Tunturibacter psychrotolerans: one gene and its partner. The protein of the gene in region 2 interacts with the protein of the main gene of each other region in a pairwise test. Links are inferred from orthologs where the notes say so. Each region holds a gene or a part of one and is shown on either strand. Other genes may lie near its edges.

Region 1 (5,519 bases), 1.6 Mb from region 2 along the record:
GTGCATTTACCGTTTCCAATCAACGTCCTCAACCAAATGAAACATTGCAAAGATGATGTCTGGTTAGTGCCACTCTCTCAAAAGCCGTTTGATCTCTGGGTATTCCCCGATGTCCTTCGTAGAACCTTCATTCAAAATTATCGCGTCGATAGAAATGATGGGATCTACGACGTGTGGGTGTGTAATCATGCTGTGGCTCACTAAGAGCCCCGGCTGAGTAGCCGATCCCTGAATTCAAGCGTCCTCCCGGAGAGGATTCCCGTGATGGTGGAACAGGTTACTGGCGCAGTGGCGTCCGAAGGCAGGATTTAGGTTTGCCGGACGGGTACAATCAAACAAGTATGCCTGAGACACGAACGAGCGAAATAAGCGGCAAAACCGCGAACATTATTGAGAGTTCTACTGCTGCGGAACCAAACCAGCCGCAGCGTTACAGCCCGGCTGAGATCGAGCCGAAGTGGCAGGCGAGGTGGGATGCGGATCCGTCGCTGTATGCGGCGGAGGGCCACGATTCGGGTAAGCCGAAGTACTACTGCCTGGAGATGTTGCCGTATCCGAGCGGCGCGCTGCACATCGGGCACGTGCGGAACTATGCGATTGGCGATGCGCTGGCGCGGCATATGTGGATGCGCGGGTACAACGTGCTGCACCCGATGGGGTGGGATGCGTTTGGGTTGCCGGCGGAGAATGCGGCGTTGAAGAACGGGGTTCCGCCGCGGGAGTGGACGCTTTCGAACATTGCGGCGATGCGGAAGCAGATGCAGCGGTTGGGGTACGGCTACGACTGGGGCGCCGAGGTCACTACTTGTCTGCCGGACTACTACAAGTGGAACCAATGGTTCTTTTTGAAGATGTTCGAGAAGGGCCTCGCGTACCGGAAGAAGAGCAAGGTGAACTGGTGTCCGGAGTGTTGCACGGTGCTGGCGAATGAGCAGGTGATTGGCGGGCGCTGCTGGCGGCATGAGGATACGGTTGTTGAGTTGCGCGATCTGACGCAGTGGTTTTTGCGGATTACGAAGTATGCGGATGAGCTTCTGGACGGGCTCGACAAACTGGAGGGTTGGCCGGAGAAGGTACGAACGATGCAGCGGAACTGGATCGGGCGGAGCGAGGGTGCGCATGTAGATTTCGCGGTGGCGGATGGTGATGCGAAGATCACGGTGTTTACTACGCGGGTGGATACGATCTTTGGCGCGACCTCAGTGCAGCTTGCGCCAGAGCATGCGGTATCGAAGGCGTTTGCGCTGGAGGATGACGCGCTGCGGGTGCAGATTGAGGAGTTGCTGGAGCAGCAGAAGGTGGCTCGCGAGTCAGACGCACTGGGTGCGATTGAGAAGCATGGCGTGTTCACGGGCAGGTTCGCGGTGAATCCGTTCAATGGCGAGCGGGTGCCGATCTGGGTGGCGAACTACATTCTGGCGGACTATGGGACAGGCGCGATTATGAGCGTGCCGGCGCATGATGAGCGGGATTTTGAGTTTGCGCAGAAGTATGGGCTGCCATTGCGACCGGTGATTGCTCCTAATGTCGATACAAATGATCTGGCGTTGCCTTACACCGGCGAGGATGAGGCTGTGCTGATCGACTCCGGCGAGTGGACCGGGGAGAACTGTCTTGAGGCGCAGGAGAAGATGGCTGCGTTCGCGAAGGCAAAGGGATTTGGTACTCCTACGGTTACGTATCGGCTCAAGGATTGGGGAGTGAGTCGGCAGAGGTACTGGGGAACGCCGATTCCGATGGTGTACTGCGACAAGTGCTCGCCGGAGGAGCCGTTGCCGGTGGCTGAGAGCGAGTTGCCGATTTTACTGCCGGAGCAAGTGGATATTACGCAGACGAACGGGTCGCCGCTGGGGCGGATTCCGGAGTTCGTGAATGCGAAGTGCCCGAAGTGCGGTGGCGTGGCGCGCAGGGAGACGGACACGATGGACACGTTCGTTGATTCGAGTTGGTATTTCTACCGCTATGCGGATGCGAAGAATTCGGATGCGCCATTTGATTCGGACAAAGCGAACTACTGGTTTCCGATCGATCAGTACATCGGCGGAGTGGAACATGCGATTCTGCATCTGATCTACTCGCGGTTCTGGACGAAGGTGATGCGGGATCTTGGTTTGGTGAAGAACGATGAGCCTGCCGCTCGTCTGTTTACGCAGGGGATGGTGATCAAAGACGGCGCGAAGATGTCGAAGTCGAAGGGCAATGTGGTTTCGCCTGATGACATGATTTCGCGGTATGGAGCAGATGCGACGAGGATGTACGCGCTGTTTGCGGCTCCGCCGGATCGTGATCTGGAGTGGCAGGAAGAAGGCGTCGCGGGAATCTCTCGGTTTTTGGGGAAGGTGTACCGGCTGACGACGAAGTTCTCAGGTGTTGCTCGTGCGAAGGGAACCGCGACCGGGCCGAAAGATCAGGCGTTGCTGCGGCGGTTGCATCAGACGATTGCGAAGGTTACGCATGACTTCGATGGGCGCTGGCACTTTAATACCTCGATCTCTTCGATCATGATTCTGGTCAACGAGATTACTGCGAACGAAGCGGCGATGGATGCGGGAGAGATCTCTCCTGATGCCGTAGCCGAGGTGTTTCGCAGTTTGATTTTGTTGCTGGCTCCGTTTGCGCCGTTCTTTGCTGCGGAGATGTGGGAGGAGCTTGGCGGCGAGGGAGTGGTGTTTCGAACGCAGTGGCCGGCGGTGAATGAGGAGCTTGCGCGGGAAGAGGAGGATGAGATTCCGGTGCAGGTGAATGGAAAGCTGGTGACTGTGGTGAAGGTTCCTGCGGGCAGCGACGAAGCCGCGGTGAAGGCTGCGGCTCTTGCCGATGAGAAGGTGAAGGCTCGGATTGAAGGGAAGACTGTGGTGAAGGTGATTGTGGTGCCGGGTAAGCTTGTGAATCTTGTGGTGAAGTAGTGAATGAGTTGCCGCAGGATGGGATTGTGGTTGCAGCTGGGACTGTGCGGGGGACGCAGTCGTTTGTGCATACGCTGTCGGAGTGCTGGCGGCGGCCTTCGCTGACTGCGCTGGAGGTGCTTTGGCGGTGGGCTTATGGGGTGCCTGCGCTGTTGTTGCTGCGGTATGAAGGGCTGAAGATTTTGCAGGCTACGCCGTTGGACTATGCGGCGTTGAAGGGTATGACGGTGGTGGATCCACTGGGGTCTGCACAGACGTTGGCGAAGGCGCTGGCGCTGCTGGTGCCGCAGGTGCTGGGTGTGGCGTTGTGGTTGGCGCCGCTGCTGGTCGTGGCTTGGGTGGTGGTGTCGGCGGTGGGTCGGACGGTGGTGTTGAGGCGGGCCGATGAACGGCTACATTCGCGTGTTGGGACGCTGATTGTGTTGCAGGCAGTGCGTGTGGTGGCGTTGCTGGGGAGCTTTGCGGTTTGGTTCTGGTGTATGGAGCGGGTGGCCGAGTGGACCGTGACTGGACCGATTGCGGCGGGTGGCGAGCCGAATCTCGTGGGATATTTTTCGCTGGTGATTGTGGCGACGCTGGGGCTGTTTACGCTGTGGGCGGTGGCGAGCTGGGCGTTGTCGGTGGCGCCGTTGATGGCGATGTTGAAGGGGTCGGGTGTGCGGGGGAGTCTGGCAGCTGCATTTCGGCTGGGGCCGCTGAAGTCGAAGCTGGTGGAGATCAACCTGGTGATGGGGATCGTAAAGATCGCGTTGATTGTACTGGCGATGGTGTTTTCCGCGACCCCGCTGCCGTTTGAGAGTGTGACGACGCCGGAGTTCCTGTTCTGGTGGTGGGTGGGGGTGACGATCCTTTATTTTCTTGGATCTGACTTTTTCCATGTGGCGCGGCAGGTGGCCTATCTGCAGTTTTGGCGAGCGTACGAAACTTCAACGTAGTAGCGTAAACAGCTTGCTTGTCCGTGGTTGAAAAGTTACTCTTGCGGATATTCTACTGTCCTCCAAGGCCTGAGCAAGAGGTATCAAGGTGGCTTCAGATTCCAGTACTGCCAAGCAGACGGAAGAAGATGTAGCGCCTAAAGGCTTCCTCGCCCATTTGTTCTCGTTCATCAAGAACGCCGCGGCTTTGTCTGCTGTTGTTGTTGCGGTTGGGGCAATAGTCCTGTGGGGAGTGGCGTATTGGGAGAAGCAGCGAGATCCCAGGCCGATGATTGTGGTGCAGCCATTCGAAGAGGCGTCTGACATCGCGAAGAAATGCGGGATGACCGGAAAGAACGCCGAGGATATCTTTGTCGATCAACTCAACGATCTTGTAACGGCGGCTGCGCACTTTCATGGCAATGTGAATACCAATCAGAATGCTCTTGGTCTATTGGCGCAGCGGCCCAGAATTCCGGTGGAGACTGCATATGGGATCACTGTGCATGGGATCTCGGTTGATGATGTTTTAAAGCTGTATGACCGCGTTCGCTATGAGCAGTGGATTATTACTGGCGATGTTCTGGGTGAAAACGACGTATGCGACGTGCGCGTCCGGTTGACCACCGCTACGAGTAGCAGTGGATGGAATATTCCGGTACCTAAAGGGAAATCTCTTTCGGAAACGATACAAGTGGCCACGTTCAAGCTGATCACTTCTGCCGATCCGGAGTTGGCCGGCAGGGCGTTGCTGCAGGAGATTCAGGAACAGATGGCGGGCAGTATTGATTCGAAAGCTTCCGACGCGGCTGCGGAAGAAGCATTTAAAGAGTGGCTCAACTCGCGGCCGCAGGACATGGCTCCCTACTTTTATCTAATGACGACGTTCATCTACGAGAACAAACCTAGTCAGGCATCCGAGGTATTCGGGTGGGTTCAAGAAGGGGATGCGGTTTCCAAGAGAGTAAAGGAGGAAGAACAGAAGATCTGGCGAGGGACGCCGCTAACGAAAGAAGCCAGGAGGTCTCCAGGGCCAGCAAGTTCGATGGAAGACAATCTGCAATCGGTTGAGGCTGCGGCGAAGGTCGTCGAGAACACTTCGACCAACGAACTGATCGCAATCAAAAGCCAGTTGGATCGCCTCAGACCAAAGTATCCGATGGATACGAAGTACATCATCAATAGTGCAGTCGCAAGTTCCAAGATCGCCGATAATATTGAAACTTCCACGTCCGGCAAGGTCTTGACTCCGGACGAATTACAGACGGTGTCGCGAAGGAGAGATGAATGCATTCAACTCCTGCTGGACGCGATAGAGATAGATCCGAGTAATCCTGGCGTTCATCGAAGTCTCGGAAACGAATTGGTCAAGCTGGCCATCACGCGCGGACAGGCAGTGCCGGCCGAGGCGATCGATGAGTACAAATTTGCACTACACCTGAGGCCTTCGTTCAAAGACGCGTACGATCGTCTTCAATTGCTGCTCAAATCCCCAGAATCAGATCAAATCACTGAGACGATTTCACTTCTGCTCCCTGCTGTCTTGGAGTCGCCCCCATCTCCTTCGGGCGCGAAAACCAAGATGGTTGGAAGGGTGTCCAAGAACCCGAAGGTGACCTCCGAGGATATATCTGGTTCCAAACCTCACTGAGGCGATTTGTTCATGAGTAGTAGAAGAGACCGAAAGCGCTTATAACAT
Region 2 (7,792 bases):
TTCGCACGGTGGTAGCGCGAAAACCTGCGGGGATTCTGGTTTCGGTGGCGAGCGCGGAGCTGATGTCGCCGGAGATTAAAGCTGCGATGGACGCGGGGATCCCGGTGATCACGATGGACTCGGATGCTCCGGCGAGTTCACGGCTCTACTTCATTGGGACGAACAATCTGCAGGCGGGGAGGTTGGGCGGACAGCGGGTTGCGGCGAAGCTGAATGGTAAGGGGAACGTGGCTTTCTTTTCGATTCCTGGTCAGCCGAATATTGACGAGCGATTGAAGGGGTATAAAGACGCGTTCTCGCACTATCCGGGAATCAAGATTGTCGATGTGTTCGACATGAAGGGGGATTCCGGGCTGGCGATGGACCAGACGCGGGACTATCTGTCGCGGACGGGAGCGAACAGGATTGACGCGATCGTGTGCCTTGAGGCGGCTTCGGGGAGAGATGTAGCCGAGGCGTTTCGACGGGAGAACGTGAAGGACCGGCTGCTGGTGGCGATGGATACGGACCAGACTGTGCTCCAAGGCGTGAAGGATGGGACGATCGATTCGACCATCTCGCAGAAGCCTTTTACGATGGCGCTGGTGGGGCTGAAGGCGCTGGACGATATTCATCACTATCCAGTAACGCCAATGATGCGGGAATATGCGCTGGACTCATTTTCACCGTTTCCGACACTTATCGATACGGGAGTTACGTTGGTGGATAAAAGCAATGTGGATACGCTGTTGAACATTGGGGAAGATAAGGCGCCGTAATCTTCAGGCAGAGGCTCGTGATGGGTCAGAGCGTGACGACGATCTTACCAATCTGAGCGTTGGACTCCATGTAACGGTGGGCTTCGACGATTTCGGCGAAGGGAAAGGTCTTGTCGATGAGAGGCTTGAAGTTGCCTGCGACGATGTGGTCGAAGATGTACTTCTTGGCTTTGGGAAACTCTATGGGATCTGCAGCAACCTCAAAGAGGGTGTAAGCCCTGATGGTGAGGAATTTGCTGAGGGCAGTGAAGAGCGGGTAGGGGGTTGGTTCGGGGGCGAGAGCGCCGTACTCAAAGATGATGCCGTTTTTGGAGGCGGCTGCGGCGAGAGCTTCGACGATCTTCCCGCCAATGGGATCGAAGGTGATTCGGGCGCCCTTGCCAGCGGTGATTTCTTTTACACGGGCGACGAGGTCCTCTTCGTCGGAGACGATGACGTGGTCTGCGCCGAGTCTGAGTAGCTCTGCTTTTTTTGCGGCAGTGCGAGTTACTGCAATGCTGGTGGCGCCCTCTGCCTTTACGATTTCAATGGCGGCGACACCTACGCTGCTGCTGGCTGCTGTGATGAGAACGAAGTCTTCTTTTTTCAAGTGGCCCAACATGATGAGGCCGCCGTATGCGGTGAGGTACTGCATCCAGATGGAGGTGCCTTCTTCGTAGGAAAGTTGGGCGGGGTACTCGGCGAGTGCTGTGGCTGGAACGATAGCGACTTCGCCGTAGACACCGTGAGCATTGAGGCTGAAGAGGCCGGGAACGGTGCTGGCTGTCTTGCCGATCCATGTGGGGTCGACGCCAGGACCGACTGCTTCGATGGTGCCGGACGCCTCGTAGCCGTTCTTTGCGGGGACGATGGGAGCTTCGAGGTATTGGCCGTTGCGGAACATGACCTCGGCACGATTGAGGCCGAGCGCTTTGACGCGGAGACGGACCTCTCCCTGGGTTGGTTCGGGGAGGGGGAGTTCGTCGAACTGAAGGACTTCGGGGCTGCCGGTCTTGTGGAAACGGACGATCTTTACGGTGTCGGGCATGTGGGTTCCTTGTTCCTTCTATGCCTCGTTTGATGAAGGCGATGAGAGAAGGACTCAGAAGGACGGCAGTTGGTTTGAGCGGATCGTCAGGCTTTGAGGGACTCTTCCTGTTTGGGTTCTTCTCTGAGGAGAGGGGCGATGGCTTCGGCGTCGGCGTCGCCGCCGTAGATGACCTGGCCGTATTCGAGGAGGGTGACCATGCCTACGCCGCCGCAGATGTTGCCCGCTACGGCAGGGAGGAGCCAGATGAAGTAGCTGCTCCATGCAGCTTTGCCGATGAGGATGGCGGTGAGGATCTCGCCGCTGGTGGCGATGCAGTGGGCGAAGTTGCCGAGGCCGACGACGAAGGTCAGCATCCAGATGATCATGACGGAGCCGGTGATGGAGTGAGAGCCGGAGACAAGCCAGGCTACGGTGGCGATGATCCAACCACCCATGACGCCGCTCCAGAAGATGGTTCCGGCTGGGTTGTGGATGGCTTCGAGGCCCAGGCCGGCGAGCGCTTGAACGATCTCGGGTTTGAGGGCGTTGGTGAGGGCGGCTATGACGGAGAAGGAAAGAGCTCCGAGAACGTTCGCGGGAAGGACAGTCGCCCAGAGGCGGAGAGTTTTCCAGAAGTGCTTCTTTTCTGCGAGGACGAGGGCGACGGGATAGAGGGTGTTTTCGGTGAAGAGCTGCGATCGGCCGAGGATGACCACGATGAAGCCGAGGGGGTAGAACATCTTGCCGACGAAGAAGATGGTGTGGGTGGGAACTGTTCCGGGGGTAGTGAGGAGAGCGATGGCGATGGCGTTGCCGAGAGCGGAGAGGCCCATGAAGATGCCGCCTGCGAGGCCGGAGATGGCGAGGGAGATGCTGGAACGGCCCAGCTCCTGGCGGGCGTTGTTGGCTACCTGCTCGTAGATGTCCTGGGCGCTGGGGCGCTCTAGATTCTTTTGTGCGTCCTGGCTCGCGGGGGGCGGGGGTGGGTAGCGTCGAAGGCGGTAGGGCATGAGTGTTGGATGCAGAAAAAATGAAGGACGGAACGGCGCGCGTCCTGCCGGACGGGCCCACTGCGCGTGGGGCGGCCACTTCGTGGCGTGTGTACCTGTTTGCAACGGCGGTTTTGCCAGGGTCCTCCCGTTGGTCAGAAACGGTATCCCGACCAACGTGCATGCGTCTTTATAATTTTGCGTATGGCAACCGCTTCGACACCCGATCAAGAGATCCAAGAGCTGCGCGATCAGCTTCGCCACCACGAATATTTGTATTACGTCGAAGATTCGCCGGAGCTCACGGACGCGCAGTATGACGCCCTGATGAACCGGTTGAAAAAGCTTGAGGAGAAGCATCCTGAGCTGGTGACTGCGGATTCTCCCTCGCAACGGGTCGGGGGCAAGCCGAAGGATGGATTTGTGAAGATGCCGCACTCGCGGCCGATGTTGTCGCTCGATAACGCTTACAACGAGGAAGAGCTGCGGGCGTGGGGCCAGCGGGTGCGGGATGCGCTGCCGAGTACCGAGGCAGTGCGGTATGTGTGTGAGCTGAAGCTGGATGGTTTGTCGCTTGCGCTGCAGTATGGGCCGGGCGCGGGTGGGAGTGCGCATCTGGAGCGGGGATTGACTCGTGGGGATGGTTCGATTGGCGAGGATGTGACGAGCAATGTGCGAACTATTCGATCGGTGCCCCTGAGTATCTCGGCTGCGAAGCTGAAGGCGGCGGGGTTGCCGCAGAGCTTTGAGGTCCGGGGAGAAGTGGTATTGCCGCAGACGGCGTTTGTGAAGATGAATGAGGAACGCGAGGCGGCGGGACAGGCTCCGGCGGCGAATCCGCGTAATGCGGCGGCGGGAACGATACGGACGCTCGAGCCGAACATCGTCGCGCAGAGACGGCTGGATTTTTATGCTTACTTTTTGTTGCGGGATGGAGAGTTTTTATTGCCGCAGCAGTCGACGACGCTCGAGGCATTGAAGACATCGGGTTTTCGCGTAAACAAGTATGCGAAGGCGCTGAAGAGTATCGATGAGGTGGTGAAGTTTATCGGAGATGCAGAGCCGCTGCGCGACACGTTGGGGTATGAGATTGATGGTGTCGTGATCAAGGTGGATGCTACGGCGCAGCAGAGGCGGCTTGGGTTTACGGGGAAGGCTCCGCGGTGGGCGATTGCGTATAAGTTTGCGGCGCGTGCGGGGATTACGAAGTTGGAGGATGTTTTGTTTCAGGTTGGGCGGACGGGGAAGGTGACGCCTGTGGCTGCGCTTACTCCGGTGTTGATCGGCGGGACAACTGTGACGCGGGCTACGCTGCACAATGCGGATGAGATTGCACGTCTTGGAGTTCGTATTGGGGATTTTGTGCAGGTGGAGCGCGGCGGCGATGTGATTCCGAAGATTGTGGAGGTGGTGGAGGATAAGACGCATCCGCGGGGGGCGAAGGGGATTGTGTTTCCGGAGTTTTGTCCGGTGTGCAAAAGCCCATTGATGAGAGTGGAGGGAGAGGTTGATTGGAGATGTGTGAACAACTCCTGTCCGGCGCGAGTACGTGAGGAGTTGTTGCATTGGGCGGCGCGCGGGGTGATGAACATTGAAGGGTTGGGCGATGCGATGGTGGCGCAGTTGCTCGGGCAGGGTGCAGAGCTGGGTGGCGATGGGGAAGTTGTGACGGAGGAGGGTGCTCCGGTCGTGACGCGGAAGGCGCTGATTAGGACGATTGGAGATTTGTATCGTTTGAAACGCGAGGACCTGCTTGGGTTGGAGAGGGTGGGTGAGAAGACGGCAGACGCTTTGCTGGCGCAGATTGCGCGGTCGAAGGAAGCTGGATTGGCGCGGGTGTTGTTGGGTCTGGGAATTCGGTTTGTGGGCGAGCGGACTGCACAGTTGCTGGCGGCGCACTTCGGTTCGATGCAGGAATTGGAGGCGGCGGCCAGCCAGGATATGGAGAAAGCGGGCCCGGCGCTGGAGGCAGTGACGGAGGTAGGGCCGAAGGTGGCGCAGGCGATTGTGGAGTTCTTTGCGGTGGAGAAGAACAAGGATCTGGTGAGAGATCTGACGGCGCTGGGTCTCACGATGACGGCGGAGAAGCGCGTGACAACTTCGATGCTGGAGGGGTTGACGTTTGTGCTGACTGGAACGCTGCCGAATCTTACGCGCGAGTTGGCGAAGGAGAAGATTGAGTCGGCGGGGGGGCGGGTTTCGGGGAGCGTGAGTAAGAAGACGGACTATCTGGTGGCGGGGGAGGAGGCGGGTTCGAAGCTGGATAAGGCGAACTCGCTGGGGGTGGCCGTGCTTGATGAAGTGGGATTGCTGAAGCTGCTGGAGACGGGACCGGCTACAGGTTAGGGGGGCGGTTGGTGCTTGGAGTCACGGGTTGACTGGGGCTTGGGATGGGGACTGGTTTTGGCTCGGAGGGATTGGTCGTCTGCCGAGTGCCGCGGAATCCGCAGGCCTTCATAGCGGCGACTGGTTCGGGGTTCTGCATGAAGGTGTCCCAGACGAAGGCGCTGCGAAGATTTTCTGCCATGAGGACGCTGATGCCGAGGTCGATGCCGAGGACGTCGGGGTCGTACCAGTGGAGTTCGGGGTGGAAGGCGTCGCAGAAGCCGTAGCGGCCCCATGCGTCCTGGCCGAAGTTTTCTCGAAGGGCGCGGAGGACGCGGATGCAATCGTGCGGGAGGAAGGGGAGGGATCCGGCGGCGGCGCAGGGGACGACGGATCCGTCGACCGGACCCATGAGAGGAGGGCCGCCCCAGGCGGTGTAGCCGTGCTGCCAGTCGGAGGCGGAGACGCCCCAGTAGTCGTCAGTGTAGCCGCGTTTGAGGCCGAGGCAGAAGGCTTTGTGGGCGCGGGTGGCGGTGATGGAGTTGGAGAAGTAGTTGGCGTAGGCATCGCGCTTGCCGGCGAAGTCGAACCAGGCGTGGGAGTACTGGTGGACGAAGAGGGGGTCGCGCCCGCTGATGTAGGAGTAGGGACCAAAGGTGATGGGCGGGCGGGTGAAGGCGCTCCAGGAGTCGGGGGAGATGGGGTGGGTGGGCGAACCGATGGCGAGGAGATACATCATCATCAGCTCGGCGTAGTGGTCCCAGCGGGTGGAGATGAAGCCGGTCTCGGGATGCCAGCCCATGGAGAAGGTTTTACCGCCGTTGAGCATCCAGGGCCAGTCGACGCGGTTGTAGAGTTGCGTGGCGAGGTCGGTGATTCTGCGGTCGTTAAAGTAGGCCCGGACGGTGAGGACACCGCAGAGGAAGATGGAGGTGTCGATGGATGATACTTCGACGTTGATGAGGGGCTTACCTGTTTTGACGTCGCTGAAGTGGTAGAAGAAGCCGTGCTCGTCGGGCATCTTGTTGAGATGAAAGTCGAGCGTGGTGATGACCTGCTTTTTGATGCGATCGGTGTCGAGGTATCCGCGTTTGTCGGAGATGCAGAGGGCGGTGAGGCCGAAGCCGGTAGCGGCGATGCTTGCGGCGAAGTGCTGGTCGAACTCTCCGGTGGCGGTCTTGTTGGTGGCGCGGTCGAGGACCTGCCCGGACGCTGGGTCGGCCTGCTCGGTGAAGTAGAGACAGCCTGCTCGCTCCATCTCTTCGAGGAAGGCGAGGTCTTCGTCGCTCAGGAGCCTTGAGTAGGTGGGTTGGGCGGCCTGCTGCGCTGCGAGAGGGGAGGCTACAAGACCTGAGAGTATGGCTCCGCCGAGGAGTTTGGTCGCGCGACGTCTCGTGATTTTAGGCGGAGTCGAGGTGCTGAAACTCATCTTCTCTATCGTACGGTCTTGCCAGGGCAGCAGACTTGTCTGACTCTGTGAATCGTGTAAAAGTACCGCGGACGTTGTAGAGCGTGTCCGGTTTTTAGTGAAAGCCTGGAGTCGGACCTCCCCAGGTCGTTGGATGCCGCGCGTGCGAATGTGGATGCTGGCGCGATGTTCTGGGCAGGAAGTGCAGTGTTCAGGGAGCGTGGAGTTGCGTGGTTTGGACCTGTGTCAGGCAAACTTTTGTCTTTGGATATTGCCGTTTCAGAAAGCGAGTGTCAAGGATCGGGCGGAGGATTTAGCCACACAGAGTGTGACTTGTGACAGACTGCATGAATGCGTGGACGCGCGAAAAGATCTGCGACGCCAGAATCGAAGACACAAGAGCATAAGCCCGCGAGCCTGAAGGTATTGTCCGACCATCTTGGGTTGTCGATGGCTGCGATCTCTCGCGTCCTTAGTGGAGCGCCAGCTGCGCGTTCGATTCCGAAGGTTACGCAGGACCGGATCGTGGCGGCAGCGGAGGAGCTGAACTACCGGCCGAATCTATTTGCCCGCTCCTTGCGCAATCGACGGAGTCAGACGGTCGGCGTGATTGTGCCGGAGGTAAGCGAGGGGTACGCAACGCTTGTGTTGAGTGGGATTGAGTACGAACTGATGCAGTCGGATTACTTTTATTTTTTGATCAGCCATCATCACCGTGAAGAGATGATTCAGCGAAGTGAACGGCTGTTTCGCGACCGTGCTGTGGAGGGCGTGATCGCTGTGGATACGCTGCTGCGAGATAGGTGGGCGATTCCAACGGTGAGCGTCTCGGGCCATCATGAGCCGAAGGGCGTGATTAATATTGTGCTGAATCATCGGCTGGCCGCGGAGCTTGCTATCGATCACCTGAGCGGACTAGGGCATAAGCGGCTTGCCTTCATCAAGGGGCAGAAGTTTAGCTCGGATACGGAGTCGCGGTGGAGGGGGATTCGCCATGTGATGGAGAAGAGAGGGATGACGATTCTTCCGCAACTGGTGGCACAGCTTGAGGGAGATCAGCCGACGCATGAACCAGGGTATCTGGCGACGCAGAAGTTGCTGGCGAGTGGCGAGAGCTTTACTGCGTTGTTTGCGTTCAACGATGTGTCGGCCATTGGTGCTATCAAGGCGTTGCGAGAGGCTGGGCTGCGGGTGCCACAGGATGTCTCGGTGGTGGGCTTTGACGATGTCCAGTCGGCGGCATTTCAGAACCCTGCGCTGACGACGGTGCGACAGCCGTTGCGGATGATGGGGGTTCTGGCGG

Evidence for each region. The genes of interacting proteins can lie anywhere in the genome.
Region 1: the proteins of ligA (region 2) and leuS interact in binary tests that used the Escherichia coli proteins (3 or more experiments, as listed by UniProt). The link is inferred for Tunturibacter psychrotolerans from one-to-one orthologs.

The regions. Positions count from the first base shown.
Region 1 is NZ_CP132942.1:1,775,918-1,781,436, forward strand. Bases 1-3,123 are described here. They hold leuS (leucine--tRNA ligase), read left to right. Parts: upstream 1-341; coding sequence 342-2,906; downstream 2,907-3,123. Other genes in these bases: RBB77_RS07210 (hypothetical protein), read left to right, coding at 1-204; RBB77_RS07220 (hypothetical protein), read left to right, coding at 2,906-3,123. Also shown: more of RBB77_RS07220, read left to right, coding at 3,124-3,841; RBB77_RS07225 (hypothetical protein), read left to right, coding at 3,930-5,471.
Region 2 is NZ_CP132942.1:163,783-171,574, reverse strand. The notes cover bases 2,532-5,531. They hold ligA (NAD-dependent DNA ligase LigA), read left to right. Parts: upstream 2,532-2,960; coding sequence 2,961-5,102; downstream 5,103-5,531. Other genes in these bases: RBB77_RS00545 (glucoamylase family protein), read right to left, coding at 5,092-5,531; RBB77_RS00555 (formate/nitrite transporter family protein), read right to left, coding at 2,532-2,777. Also shown: RBB77_RS00565 (substrate-binding domain-containing protein), read left to right, coding at 1-758; RBB77_RS00560 (zinc-dependent alcohol dehydrogenase family protein), read right to left, coding at 784-1,785; more of RBB77_RS00555, read right to left, coding at 1,872-2,531; more of RBB77_RS00545, read right to left, coding at 5,532-6,510; RBB77_RS00540 (LacI family DNA-binding transcriptional regulator), read left to right, coding at 6,916-7,792. UniProt on the Escherichia coli protein: DNA ligase that catalyzes the formation of phosphodiester linkages between 5'-phosphoryl and 3'-hydroxyl groups in double-stranded DNA using NAD as a coenzyme and as the energy source for the reaction.